3 regions of the Halomonas sabkhae genome follow, and region 3 is predicted to be linked to each of the others. Evidence: predicted binding sites of a transcription regulator. Region 3 holds the regulator's gene; each other region holds the start of a gene.
The links. Region 3 encodes PhoB, which activates phosphate uptake and scavenging genes when phosphate is short. Its sites were predicted from a motif close to TGTCATANNNNTGTCANA; they were not measured.
Positions count from the first base shown of each region.

Region 1 (4,194 bases), on a different contig from region 3:
CGTCATGTAGACATCACCGGACGCCGGATCCACGGCCCCCCACTCCGGACGGTCCATGGGGGTGGCGCCCATCAGGTCGGCGGCATCACAGGTGTTGATGATCACGCCGGCCAGATCATCGGCCTCCAGATTCAGGGCCTGCGCCAGAGTGCGGCCATCCTGGGTGGTCGCATCCGGGGTCAGCGGCAACCACTCGCCGCTGCCGTCGGCATTGAAGCGAGCGACATAGAGCGTGCCCCTGTCCATGTACTTGGCGCCAATCGCCAGGCGATCACGCTCGGCGCCGGGACGGTTGGCATCGGCCGGATCCCAGGCCGCCTCGGAGACGAACTTGTAGATGTATTCGTTACGCGAATCATGACCGGAGTAGAACACCACCGGTTCGCCCTCGACCAGCTTGCCCGGCCAGCACCCCTCGTGGCGGAAGCGCCCCAGCGCCGTGCGCTTGACCGCCTTCTCGCCGGTATAGGGGTCGATCTCGACGATATAACCGAAGGTGCGCGGCTCGTTGCGATAATCCTGGGTAGCGCTGTCACCACGCGGCGTGGCATTGAACCGCGCGAACTCGTCATTCTGCTCGCTGGCATCGCCGGCCGCGGTTTCCCAGCCATAGCGACCACGCCCCTCCGAGATGCCAATGCGGTTATCGTCCATTTCGCGACCGGCATCCTTGATGAAATACCCCGGCCAGTTTTCTTCACAGGTCAGGTAGGTGCCCCAGGGCGTGTACCCATTGGCACAGTTATTGTTGGTGCCGCGGGTGTTGGTGCCATTCGGCGAATACCGGGTCCTGACGTAATCACTGCCGGCAACCGGACCGCTCAACAGCATGTCGGTGGCACTGGTGTAGCGACGGTTGTAGCTCGAGTCGGCCACGGGGTGCCAATGGCCATCGCCGTCCTTCTTGAGCTCGACCAGGGTCACGCCATGCGCATTGATTTCGGTGCGCACCTCATCGGCCGGCCGCTTGCCGCCCTCGTCCATGCCGGTCGGGCCGCCCTGGGGCGCCCAGAGGGCCTTCTGGTCGATGTATTCGTTGTTCAGGGCCAGCAGCATGTGGCGCGAGGCGGTGGCCTCGTCCAGGGCGAAGTTGTGCATGCCATCGTGGTGCATGCCGACACTGTTGGCCTGTATCTCCGGCGTGATGTTGCGTTCGGCACTCCAGGCCGGTGCCTTGCCGTTGAGCGGCGTGCCCCAGGGAATGAGTACCTGGGCGGTGTAGCCGGCCGGCACCACGACGGCATCCGTCATCGCACCGCGCACGGCATCGAAGGCCAGGGCAAGCGGGGTTTTCTCGCCGGCGGCTGACTCACTGGCATTGGCCGAGCCCAGCAGCCCGAAGCCACCCAGCATGGTCATGGCCGCCATGCCGAGCCCGCCCTGCATGACACTACGACGCGAGACATGCTTTTCGAGCACCGAGGAAAAGGGCTCGTTGCTGCTCGGATTCAACAGGCGATGGTCTTCGATTTCCTTGCTCATACAGGTCTCCTCATCATTCCAGGGGTCACGTGGTCGGTCACTCGGCTGACAGTTTTTGTACTCAGCAATGGTCAATCAGGCTCGATACACGAAGCCTGATGCCCTTTGGTGACAACGCCATGACAATGCCCGGGCTCCGGCGTCCCTGCACACTTGCAGACAAGGCGATATGGTCCATGCTAAGAATGCATTGAGTGCTGAACATGATGCCGTGGCTGATACCGCCTATCGCACTCACGGCGTCATCCAGAGTCCAAACTCACAAGGAGGATGCATCCCACGCTGAAAGGAGACACGTCGCGACTTGTCACAGACCTGACATTTTTCGCTGACAGTGTCGACATCGAGACGTCATCTTTTGTGGCGTCGATCCGGTGACAATCAGGAGAGCAGCGCCGATGGTACGCATCGACAAGAAGGCCACCCGGCTTTACGTGTTGGACACCAACGTCCTGATCCACGACCCCGCCGCCCTCTATCAGTTCGATGAGCACGAGGTGGTGATCCCCATGACCGTGCTCGAGGAACTCGACAAGCACAAGAACGGCATCCGCGAGATCGCTCGCACCGCCCGGCAAGTCAGCCGCACCCTCTCCGACCTGACCGCCAACGTCGATATCAGCCAGATTCGTGAAGGCATTCCCATTCAGCGCATCAACGGCACGGAAGGTCGCCTGCGCCTGCTGTGCTACAACGACCTCAAGCCGCTGGAACACCTCGAGGACAGCCCCGACAACCGACTCCTGACCGAGATATTCCGGCTGCGCGAAGAGCGTGAAGACGCCTCGGTCATCCTGGTGACCAAGGACATCAACCTGCGCGTCAAGGCGGCGGCACTGGGTGTGCCGGTGGAAGACTACCTGACCGATCGCGCCTTCGATGACAGCGACGCCATGCTGGGCGGCGCGCGCGTCTATCCGGAGGCCGGTCACGACGGCCGCGGTTTGTGGGAAGACCTGCGTGTCGAGGTCAAGGTCGAGCGCGAGGACGACCGCGTCATCTACCATCTCAACGGCGAGATTCCGGAAGACTGGCACCTAGGCATGCTGGTCTCGGACAGTGACAACGGCGCCAGCTTCGAGGCCGTGATCCGCGAGGTCAGCCCGCAGCATGCCAGGCTCGAGCTGCTCACCGACTATCGCCACGGCGCCAGCGTCTGGGGAGTGCATGCCCACGACAGCCGCCAGAACTTCACCCTCAACCTGCTGATGGACGACGACATCGACCTGGTCACCATCGCCGGCAGTGCCGGTACCGGCAAGACCTTCATGACGCTGGCCGCGGCCTTTCAGCAGACGCTGGACACCAAGCGCTTCGAGCGTGTGGTCTTCACCCGCGCCCCGATCTCGATGAGCGAGGACATCGGCTACCTGCCCGGCACCGAGGAAGAAAAGATGTCGCCCTGGATGGGCGCCTTCCACGACAACATGGACAACCTGCTGCGCGACGAGCACGACGGCAGCACCACATGGAATCAGGAAGCCACGCGCCAGTTGCTGGGCTCCCGCGTACAGATCCGCGCTCCGGGCTTCATGCGTGGCCGCACCCTGAACGACACCTTCCTGATCATCGACGAGGCCCAGAACTTCACGCCCAAACAGCTCAAGTCACTGATCACTCGCGCCGGGCGCAACACCAAGATCGTCTGCCTGGGCAACGTGGGGCAGATCGACACGCCTTATCTGACCGCCAACACCTGCGGCATGGCCGCCGTGGTGCAGAACTTCCGCGACTGGCCACACGCCGGCCACGTCACCCTGATGAGCGTCGAACGCTCGCGCCTGGCACTCGCCGGCGAAGAGCTGCTCTGACACAGCACGAGGCCGGCCCCACGGCCGGCCTCGTCTGGAAGCTGGAAGCTAGAAGCTAGAAGCTAGAAGCTAGAAGCTAGAAGCTAGCAGATCGTAACTCGTGGCTCGTGGCTCGCCGGTCAGCCAGCTGCGGTCAGCCGCGCCGATAACCAGCGACTGATATCACCGATCTGCTGCGGGCAGACCGCATGCGCCATGGGATACTGGCGAAACTCCACCGCATAGCCCATGGACTGCAGACGCTCCACGGCGGAACGGCCCAGGGATTCGGGCACTACCGGGTCCATGTTGCCATGATGCACCTCGATGGGTAGTTGCCGATTCGCTTCGGCATAGTCGAGACTGTCGGCGGTGGCGAGGTAGGTGGACAGCGCCAGCAGTCCGCCCAGTCGCTCGGGAAAGCTCAAGGCCGCCTCATAGGCCACGGCGCCGCCCTGCGAAAACCCGACTACGATGATCCGCTCGGGCGCGATGCCATGGCCGATCTGCTCGGTGATCAGTGCCTGTATGCGCTGCGCGGACTCTTTCAGCTGGGCTTCATCGACCTGGCGGTCGAGGCTCATCTCGATGATGTCGTACCAGGCCGGCATGACCATGCCGCCATTGACGGTAACCGCAAGACGCGGCGCATGGGGCAGGATGAAACGCACATTGGCATCGGGGGGGAGCTGCAGGGCCGGTACCAGGGGTTCGAAATCCCGGCCATCGGCCCCCAGGCCATGCAGGATGAACACACAGGCGTCGGCTACCTGGCCGTTGCGTGGCTCGATGATCAGCTCTTCCGGGGCGCTCATGGCGACATCCTCTACACAAGACAAAGGACACACCCTAGCGCACTGGCCGGAGCGAATAAATCACTGACAGCCTCGGGCTGACGCGACGCGCGGAATTTCGGGGGCCA
Region 1 is NZ_JAUFPM010000017.1:172,368-176,561, reverse strand. Features, by position in the region: gene QWY79_RS11610 (PhoX family protein) at 1-1,482, opposite strand, end outside; gene QWY79_RS11605 (PhoH family protein) at 1,881-3,293, shown strand; gene QWY79_RS11600 (alpha/beta hydrolase) at 3,413-4,087, opposite strand.
Region 1: a site for PhoB is predicted at 1,590-1,607, ahead of QWY79_RS11610 (PhoX family protein). Genes of this name have one in related genera too.

Region 2 (4,194 bases), on a different contig from region 3:
TCTCGCCCTATGGAGTCGCATGCCACGCCCCCTGATACTGCTTGCCGGCGATCAGCTGACCGCGGACCTGGGCGTCCTGTCACAGGCCCCGAGTGACGCGGTCATTGCCCTGTGCGAGGTCGCCGGCGAGGGTCGCTATGTGCCCCATCATCCGCAGAAGATCGCCCTGATCTTCGCCGCCATGCGTCACTTTGCCGCACGGTTGCGCAAGCAGGGGTATCGAGTGCATTACAGCGCCCTGGATGACCCCGATAATACCCAGGCCCTGATACCCGAGGCCGAGCGCATTGCCGGCCTCTATCAATGCGACGAAATTCGCGTCACTCGGCCCGGCGAATGGCGACTCTGGGAGGCCATGCAGCAGCGTTCTACAGCCCCGCTGTCCTGGACAGTGTTCGAGGATGACCGTTTCTTCAGCACGCCCGAGGATTTCACCGACTGGGCCGCCGGACGCCAGTCGCTGCGCATGGAATACTTCTATCGGATGATGCGCAAGCGGACCGGTCTTCTCATGGAAGGCGCCGAACCGGCCGGCGGCAAGTGGAATTACGATGCCGACAATCGCGAGCCGCTCCCCGACCGGCTGGACCTGCCGAGCTCGCCCGAGCATCGACACGACGCCATGACGCAAGAGGTTCTAAGCCTTGTCGAGACGCACTTCGGCGAGCACTTCGGACGGCTCGAGGGCTTCCAGTGGCCGGTCACGCGGCATCAGGCCCTGACCGATTTGAGACACTTCATCGACAAGCTGCTGCCGGATTTCGGCCGTTACCAGGATGCCATCAGTGACGACCAGCCCTTCCTGTTCCATTCCCGCCTCTCCGCGTCCCTGAATATCGGCCTGCTCTCGCCGCGGGAAGTCTGCGAATCAGCCGAGGCGGCCTACTATCAGGGCACGGCCCCGCTGAATGCCGTCGAGGGCTTCATTCGGCAGATACTGGGCTGGCGTGAATATGTCAGAGGCCTCTACTGGACACGGATGCCGGCCTACAAGCAGGGCAACACCCTTCACGCCGAACGCGGCCTGCCGGATTTCTACTGGACGGGCGACACCGACATGCGCTGCCTGTCGCGTGCCATCCGGATGACCCATGACAACGCCTATGCCCACCACATCCAGCGGCTGATGGTCACCGGCAACTTCGCCCTGCTCTGCGGCGTTGCCCCCTCGGCATTATGCGACTGGTACCTGGCCGTATATGCCGATGCCTGCGAGTGGGTGGAGTTGCCCAATACCCTGGGCATGGTCCTGCATGCCGATGGCGGCCTGATGGGCTCCAAGCCCTACTGTGCCTCCGGCAAGTACATCAACCGCATGTCGGATCATTGCGCGCAATGCCGTTATGACCCCAGGCAGACAGTGGGCGAAGACGCCTGCCCGCTCAACAGCCTTTATTGGCATTTCCTGGAACGCAACCGCGATGCCCTGGCCGACAACCACCGCATGAAGCCGATCTACGGCAATCTGGCCAGAATGTCGGCCGACAGGCGGGCCGCCATCCGCGACCAGGCCGAACGCTTTCTCGAACACCTGACAACCGAACCCGCCTACGGGCAGGGAGAGCATCGCCACGCCTATGGCCCCGCATCATGACGGTCGGGTCGCGCAACGCAGGCCGCCCGCCTGGACCGGGGCAGCTCGTGGTGGCCGGAAAAGTTGTGTCGGGAAGGAATCGCTCGCCGGCGCCATGCGGCACTGGGAGTGAGAGGGGTCAGAGGCTGACGGGGATCTTGGCACCCAGCGGCTCGTGATAACGGGTGGTCAAGCCGGTCGCTTCCTGTTCCGAGACCTGCTCGACCAGGTAGACCCGATGCACGTCGGCACGCTTGAGCTCCAGGTAGACATCATCCAGCGAACGGAACAGCACCGGCTTGCCGGCACGCGTCAGCATGTGGCGCTGGCCCTCGATGTCCTCGAGTTCGACCTGATAGGAACGATTGCCGGCGTGTCCGATGACGCGGATTTCGAAGTTGTCGTGTTCGGCCACGAAGGCCTTTAAGTCATTGAGGTCCATCTGGCCCTCCCGGTGGTTCAGTGTCTTGGGCATCGGCAACAGACTGCCGGCAGATGATGACAGCAGTGTGACCGATGCCCGCTGACCCTGGGACCGACCGTGGCGGGCCGGGTTCCGTCACTGGTATTGCGACGGGTCGATGGCCTTGCCCAATGATTTCTTGTCGACCCACCTGCCGGCCTTGGTCTCCTTGTAGCGCAGGACCACACGATCGCCGACCGACACCGGCAGCTCGGAGTCTTCGGTCTGATAGCTGTAGTGTTCGCCGTCCACGACCAGTTCGAAGCGATACAGGTCGGGCATGCCCAGCCACTCCTTGAAGGGCCCTTCGCGTTCCACCGATTGCAGTTCGCCGCGTGCTTCGAGCTTGGGCGCACGGCGCTGATTGCCGCGTCGGAATCCGCCTGCCATGGTGCTTCTCCAGAATGCTGTTGGGGGGAGGGATTATACGGAGCTGAGGCGCGCGCTCAAGCGACACGCCTCACTCACCGAAGGCTTCGCCATAGCTGTCCGGGGCCAGGTCCTCGAAGCGCGTGTACTTGCCGATGAACGCCATGTGGACGGTACCGATGGGCCCGTTACGCTGCTTGCCGATGATGACCTCGGCCAGCCCCTGGTTGTCGGGGTTGTCCGGGTTGTAGACCTCGTCGCGATAGACGAAACCGATGATATCGGCATCCTGCTCGATGGCACCGGATTCGCGCAGGTCCGACATCACCGGGCGCTTGTTGGGGCGCTGCTCCAGCGAGCGATTGAGCTGGGACAACGCCACCACCGGGCAGCCGAACTCCTTAGCCAGCCCCTTGAGAGAGCGCGAGATCTCGGAAATCTCGCCGGTACGATTCTCCGAGAAGCCGGGGATCTGCATCAGCTGCAGATAGTCGATCATGATCAGCGACAGATTGCCGTGCTCGCGCACCACACGACGCACCCGCGAACGCATCTCGTTGGGTGACAAAGCGGCAGTGTCATCGATGAACAGCTGCTTGTCCTTGAGCAGGTTGACCGCCGAGGTCAGGCGTGGCCAGTCCTCATCCTCCAGCTGGCCGGTGCGCACCCGCGTCTGGTCGATACGCCCCAGCGAGGACAACATGCGCAGCATCAGGGCCTCGGCGGGCATTTCCATGGAAAACACCATCACCGGCTTGTCACTGGAGATGACCGCATGCTCGACCAGGTTCATGGCGAAGGTGGTCTTGCCCATGGAAGGACGCCCGGCAACGATCACCAGATCGGACGGCTGCAACCCCGACGTCATGTCATCCAGGTCGCGGAAGCCGGTGGAGAGCCCGGTCATCTCGCCCTGCATGTTGAACAGCTCGTCGATGCGGTCCACGGCCTTGGTCAACAGGTCGCTCATGCCGATCGGCCCACCCGACTTGGGCCTGTCCTCGCTGATCTGGAAGACCAGTCGCTCGGCCTCGTTGACGAGCTCCTCGGAGGGCCGCCCCTGGGGAGCGAAGGCGCTCTCGGCCACCTGGTTGGCCGCCTTGATGAGTTTGCGCAGGATCGCCCGCTCACGCACGATATCGGCATAGGCGCGTATGTTGCTGGCCGAGGGCGTATTGCGCGCCAGTTCCGCCAGATAGGCCAGGCCGCCGACGGTATCCAGCTGATCCCGCCCCTCCAGTGCTTCGGACAGCGTGACCACATCCATGGGCCGCGCTTCTTCGGCGAGCTGGGCCATGACATTGAAGACCAGGCGATGCTCGTAGCGATAGAAGTCATTCGCTACCAGCCGGTCGGCAACATTGTCCCAGGCGGAATTGTCGAGCATCAGCCCGCCCAGCACGGATTGCTCCGCCTCCAGCGAATGCGGCGGCACCTTGAGGGCGGCCGTTTCCTGATCCAGCGCTTGCGGTTCATTCATGGTGGAATTCCTGACGGGTTCGGCACCGATATTCTACCCGAAGGGAGGCACTGACCTCATGCAGCGAAGGACGCCGCACGGCCTGCCACCCAGACCAGCAAAAATCGCCGGGTAAAAAAAGGGCGCGAGGTTGAACCTCGCGCCCCTGGACATCAACGCGGACGTCGATCGACGGGCTTACTCGCCCACGACCACAACGCGCACGGTGGCGCCGACTTCGGCATGCAGGTGCAGGTCGATGTCGTATTCACCGGTCTGGCGAATCGGGCCCAGCGGCATGCGTACTTCGCTCTTGGCCACCTCGATGCC
Region 2 is NZ_JAUFPM010000004.1:82,849-87,042, forward strand. Features, by position in the region: gene QWY79_RS03175 (cryptochrome/photolyase family protein) at 20-1,594, shown strand; gene QWY79_RS03180 (DUF6482 family protein) at 1,713-2,015, opposite strand; gene QWY79_RS03185 (hypothetical protein) at 2,133-2,426, opposite strand; gene dnaB (replicative DNA helicase) at 2,497-3,885, opposite strand; gene rplI (50S ribosomal protein L9) at 4,063-4,194, opposite strand, start outside.
Region 2: a site for PhoB is predicted at 2,071-2,088, ahead of QWY79_RS03180 (DUF6482 family protein). Genes of this name have one in related genera too.

Region 3 (4,194 bases):
GAGGTCTGCGCCGGCGGCGGCCCCTTTGCGGGCGCCCAGGGCCCCTGGGGACGTCGCTCGGTGCTCAGGCATCAGCGCATCACGGTGCTGGTGCAGGAGTTCTTCCAGCAGGCGATGGTGGATGATCTGGCCATGCCTTCGCGTTAGCCTAGGCGCTCCACCCTCAACCCGACGACCCATCCGGCACCGGCAACCGGGGGTCGAGCATACGAGACGACCCGATGGACTCTTCCCTGTTGCGCCCTTCCGGACTGGCCCGCCTACCCGACTTCCTGCAGCTGATGCGGCTCGATCGCCCCATCGGCACCTGGCTGCTGATGTGGCCCACCCTGTGGGCGCTGTGGATGGCCGCACAGGGCGTGCCCGAGCGGGCCACCGTGCTGATCTTCGTCGTCGGCGTCTACCTGATGCGCGCCGCCGGCTGCGTGGTCAACGACTATGCCGACCGCCACTTCGACGGCCACGTCAAGCGCACCCGCCAGCGCCCCCTGGCCACCGGGCGCATCAGCGAGACGGAAGCCAAGGGGTTGTTCGCCACCCTGGTCGTGCTGGCCTTCGCCCTGGTGTGGCTGACCAACCCCTTCACGGTGATGCTCTCGGTCGCCGGGGTCATGCTGGCCTTCATCTACCCCTTCATGAAGCGCTACACCCATCTGCCCCAGGTGTTCCTGGGGGCCGCCTTCTCGTGGAGCATCCCCATGGCCTTCGGCGCGGTGCTGGGCGAAATCCCGGCCGTGGCGTGGTGGCTGGTGGCCGCCAACGTGGCCTGGACCGTGGCCTACGACACCCTGTACGCCATGGTCGACCGCGATGACGACCTGCGCATCGGCATCAAGTCCACCGCCGTGCTGTTCGGCCGCGCCGACAAGCTGATCATCGGCCTGCTGCAGCTGATCACCCTGGGACTGCTGGCCTGGGTCGGCCACGCCCTGGGGCTGGGCGGCTTCTTCTGGCTGGGGCTGGCCGCCATGGCCGCCACCTTCGTCCATCAGCAACGCCTGATCCGCCATCGCGACCGGGATCGCTGCTTCCAGGCCTTTCTCAACAACCACTGGTCGGGCCTGCTGGTCTTCGCCGGTATCGGGCTCTCCTGGTGGCCGCCGCTCGGCGGCTGAAGCGCGCCATCACGCGCCGCAACCGGGCAGAAAAGTGAAGCGCAAGGAGCGCTTGTCACATGATTGTCACAGGGACATGCTGTCATCGTCACCAAGTTGTCACTGACCTTGACCATGAGGCCCCGGGATGAGCGACAAGACCGTACTGATTGTCGATGACGAAGCGCCGATCCGCGAGATGATCGCCGTGGCGCTGGAAATGGCCGACTACCACGTCCTCGAGGCGGACAACGCCCAGAGTGCCCACGCGCTCATCGTCGACCATCAGCCCGACCTGGTGCTGCTCGACTGGATGATGCCCGGTACCAGCGGTATCGAGCTGGCACGCCGACTGAAGCGTGATGAAGCCACGGCCGAGCTGCCGATCATCATGCTCACCGCCAAGACCGAGGAAGACAACAAGATCCAGGGCCTGGAATCCGGGGCGGATGATTACATCACCAAGCCGTTCTCGCCGCGCGAACTGGTCGCCCGCCTCAAGGCGGTCCTGCGCCGCTCCACCCCGCATGGGGTCGAGGATCCGGTGGAAGTCGATGGCCTGCTGCTCGACCCCGTCAGCCACCGGGTCAGCGTCGACGGCCAATCGCTGGAGGTCGGCCCGACCGAATACCGCCTGCTGCAATTCTTCATGACCCATCAGGAACGCGCCTACACGCGCGGTCAGCTGCTCGATCAGGTCTGGGGCGGCAACGTCTATGTCGAGGAGCGCACCGTGGACGTGCACATCCGCCGTCTGCGCAAGGCGCTGGGCGACCCCTATCAGCAACTGATCCAGACCGTGCGCGGCACCGGCTATCGCTTTTCTGCCAAGGGCTGAGAGCGCCCGGGCCGTGCCGCCGGGTCGCAGGCAGGCTAGAGTAAGGGGCAGGCGGCCTGGGCTCCCCGGCCGCTGATGCGCCCGATCGGGAGCCGGGCGATATCGACCAGCCAGACAGGATTCAGAGGCCCAGATGCGCATGCTGCACACGACCTCGACGCCTCGGGGCAACACGCATTATCCACAGGCGGTTCCGGCGTGAAGCGGCTGTGGAAAAAAGAACTCTGGCGCCTGGTGGGCCTGACCGCCCTGGGCGGCGTACTCGGCTGGCCGTTCTCCGCCATCGGCATCGGGGTGGCCATTGCTCTGGGCCTGCAGCTGGCGTATCAGCTGCGCCAGCTCAGCGCCCTGCACGACTGGCTGGCCAACCATCCCCATGAAGAGCCGCCCGCCGCCAGCGGCCTGTGGGGCGAGCTGTTCGACCGTTTGTATCGCTACCAGAAGGGCCAGCGCATCACCCAGCGGCGACTGCGCGACACCCTGAGCCGCATCCAGGAATCCTCCGAGGCCATGCGCGACAGCGTGGTCATGCTCGATCGCCACGGCGACATGGAATGGTGGAACAGTGCCGCCGAGCGCATGCTGGGCCTCAAGCCGGCGCATGATCGTGGCCAGCACATCACCAACCTGCTGCGCGATCCCAGCTTCGTCGACTACTTTCAGGCGCGTGAATATCGCGAACCCCTGACGATGACCTCGCCGATCGACGAGCAGATGATCCTGCAGTTCCAGATCACCCTGTATGGCGACGACGAGCGCCTGGTGATGGCCCGCGACATCACGCGCCTGCACCGCCTGGAGCAGATGCGCCGCGACTTCGTGGCCAATGTCTCGCATGAACTGCGCACCCCGCTGACGGTACTCAGCGGCTATCTGGAAACCTACAGCGGCATGACCGACCAGTTGCCCGGCCGCATGTCACGCGGCATCGAGCAGATGCGCGGCCAGACCACCCGCATGCAGAACCTGGTCAACGACCTGCTGCTGCTGTCACGGCTGGAGATCGACCAGGGCGGCCAGGACGACGCCCCGCTGGAGCTGGCCAGCATGATGGACAACATCCGCCGCGATGCCGAAGCCCTGTCCAGCGGCAGCCAGCACTTCGAGGTCATCATCGACGAGGCGCGTCGCCTGGTGGGCAGCGAAAAGGAAATCCACAGCGCCCTCTCCAACCTGGTCTTCAACGCCGTGCGCTATGCCGGCGAGGATCGCCACATCACGCTGCGCTGGGCCAGTCACGCCGACGGCGCCTGCCTGGAAGTCGCGGATGACGGCGAGGGCATCGACCCCCACCATATCCCGCGTCTCACCGAGCGCTTCTACCGCGTCGACAAGGGCCGCAGCACCGCCACCGGCGGCACCGGCCTGGGGCTGGCCATCGTCAAGCACGTGCTGCTGCGCCACCAGGCCTGGCTCGAGATCGACTCGCACCCCGGCGCCGGCGCCACCTTCCGCTGCGTCTTCCCGCGCGAGCGCCTCGCCAGCGCCCAGAGCGAGATACCGGCCGCGCTGACCACCAGCGACTAGGCAATGTCTGAAAACTGCCTGTGCTCGGCTATACGACGTTGAAAATCTGCTCGCGCGCGAGTCCGATCAAATTGCTCATTTACTCCTTGTAAACTCCGCATTTTCACAGCTTTTCGCCTTGTCTAACCTTCGCTCGTCGACTTTTCAGACAGTGCCTAGCGCGAGGCGGTCACTGGCGTCAGGTCACGATAGTGGCGATCCCACATCAGCACCGCCGCCGCCACGGCCCCCGGCAGCAGAAACAGGTTGGCCAGCGGCACCCAGGTGATCAGCATCACCCAGCCGCCATACGTCAGCGTCGGCCAGCGCCGGGTCGCCAGGCGTCGCCGCATGTCGGCGAAGCTGACCTTGTTGTTGTCCATGGGATAGTCGAGATAGGTGATGGCCATGGTCCAGGCCGAGAACGCCGCCCACAGGACCGGCGCCATCAGGTTGATCACCGGAATCCAGCTGATCACGAACAGCAACAGCATGCGTGGCAGGATATAGCCCAGCTTGACCAGCTCGCGGCCCAGCGCATCGAGAGCCGTGCGCACCAGGCCACGGTCGTCCAGCGGGGCACGACCGGTCACCTCGATCTCGACCTTCTCGGCCAGAAAGCCGTAGAAGGGCGCGGCGATCAGGTGCGTCACCAGGGTGAAGGTGAAGAACACGATCACCACCAGGCTGATCACGAACAGCGGCCAGATCAGCCACGAAAGCCAGTCGAGCCAGCCCGGCACCATGGCCATCCAG
Region 3 is NZ_JAUFPM010000008.1:140,912-145,105, forward strand. Features, by position in the region: gene QWY79_RS06590 (chorismate--pyruvate lyase family protein) at 1-147, shown strand, start outside; gene ubiA (4-hydroxybenzoate octaprenyltransferase) at 222-1,115, shown strand; gene phoB (phosphate regulon transcriptional regulator PhoB) at 1,243-1,932, shown strand; gene phoR (phosphate regulon sensor histidine kinase PhoR) at 2,131-3,459, shown strand; gene cysZ (sulfate transporter CysZ) at 3,615-4,194, opposite strand, start outside.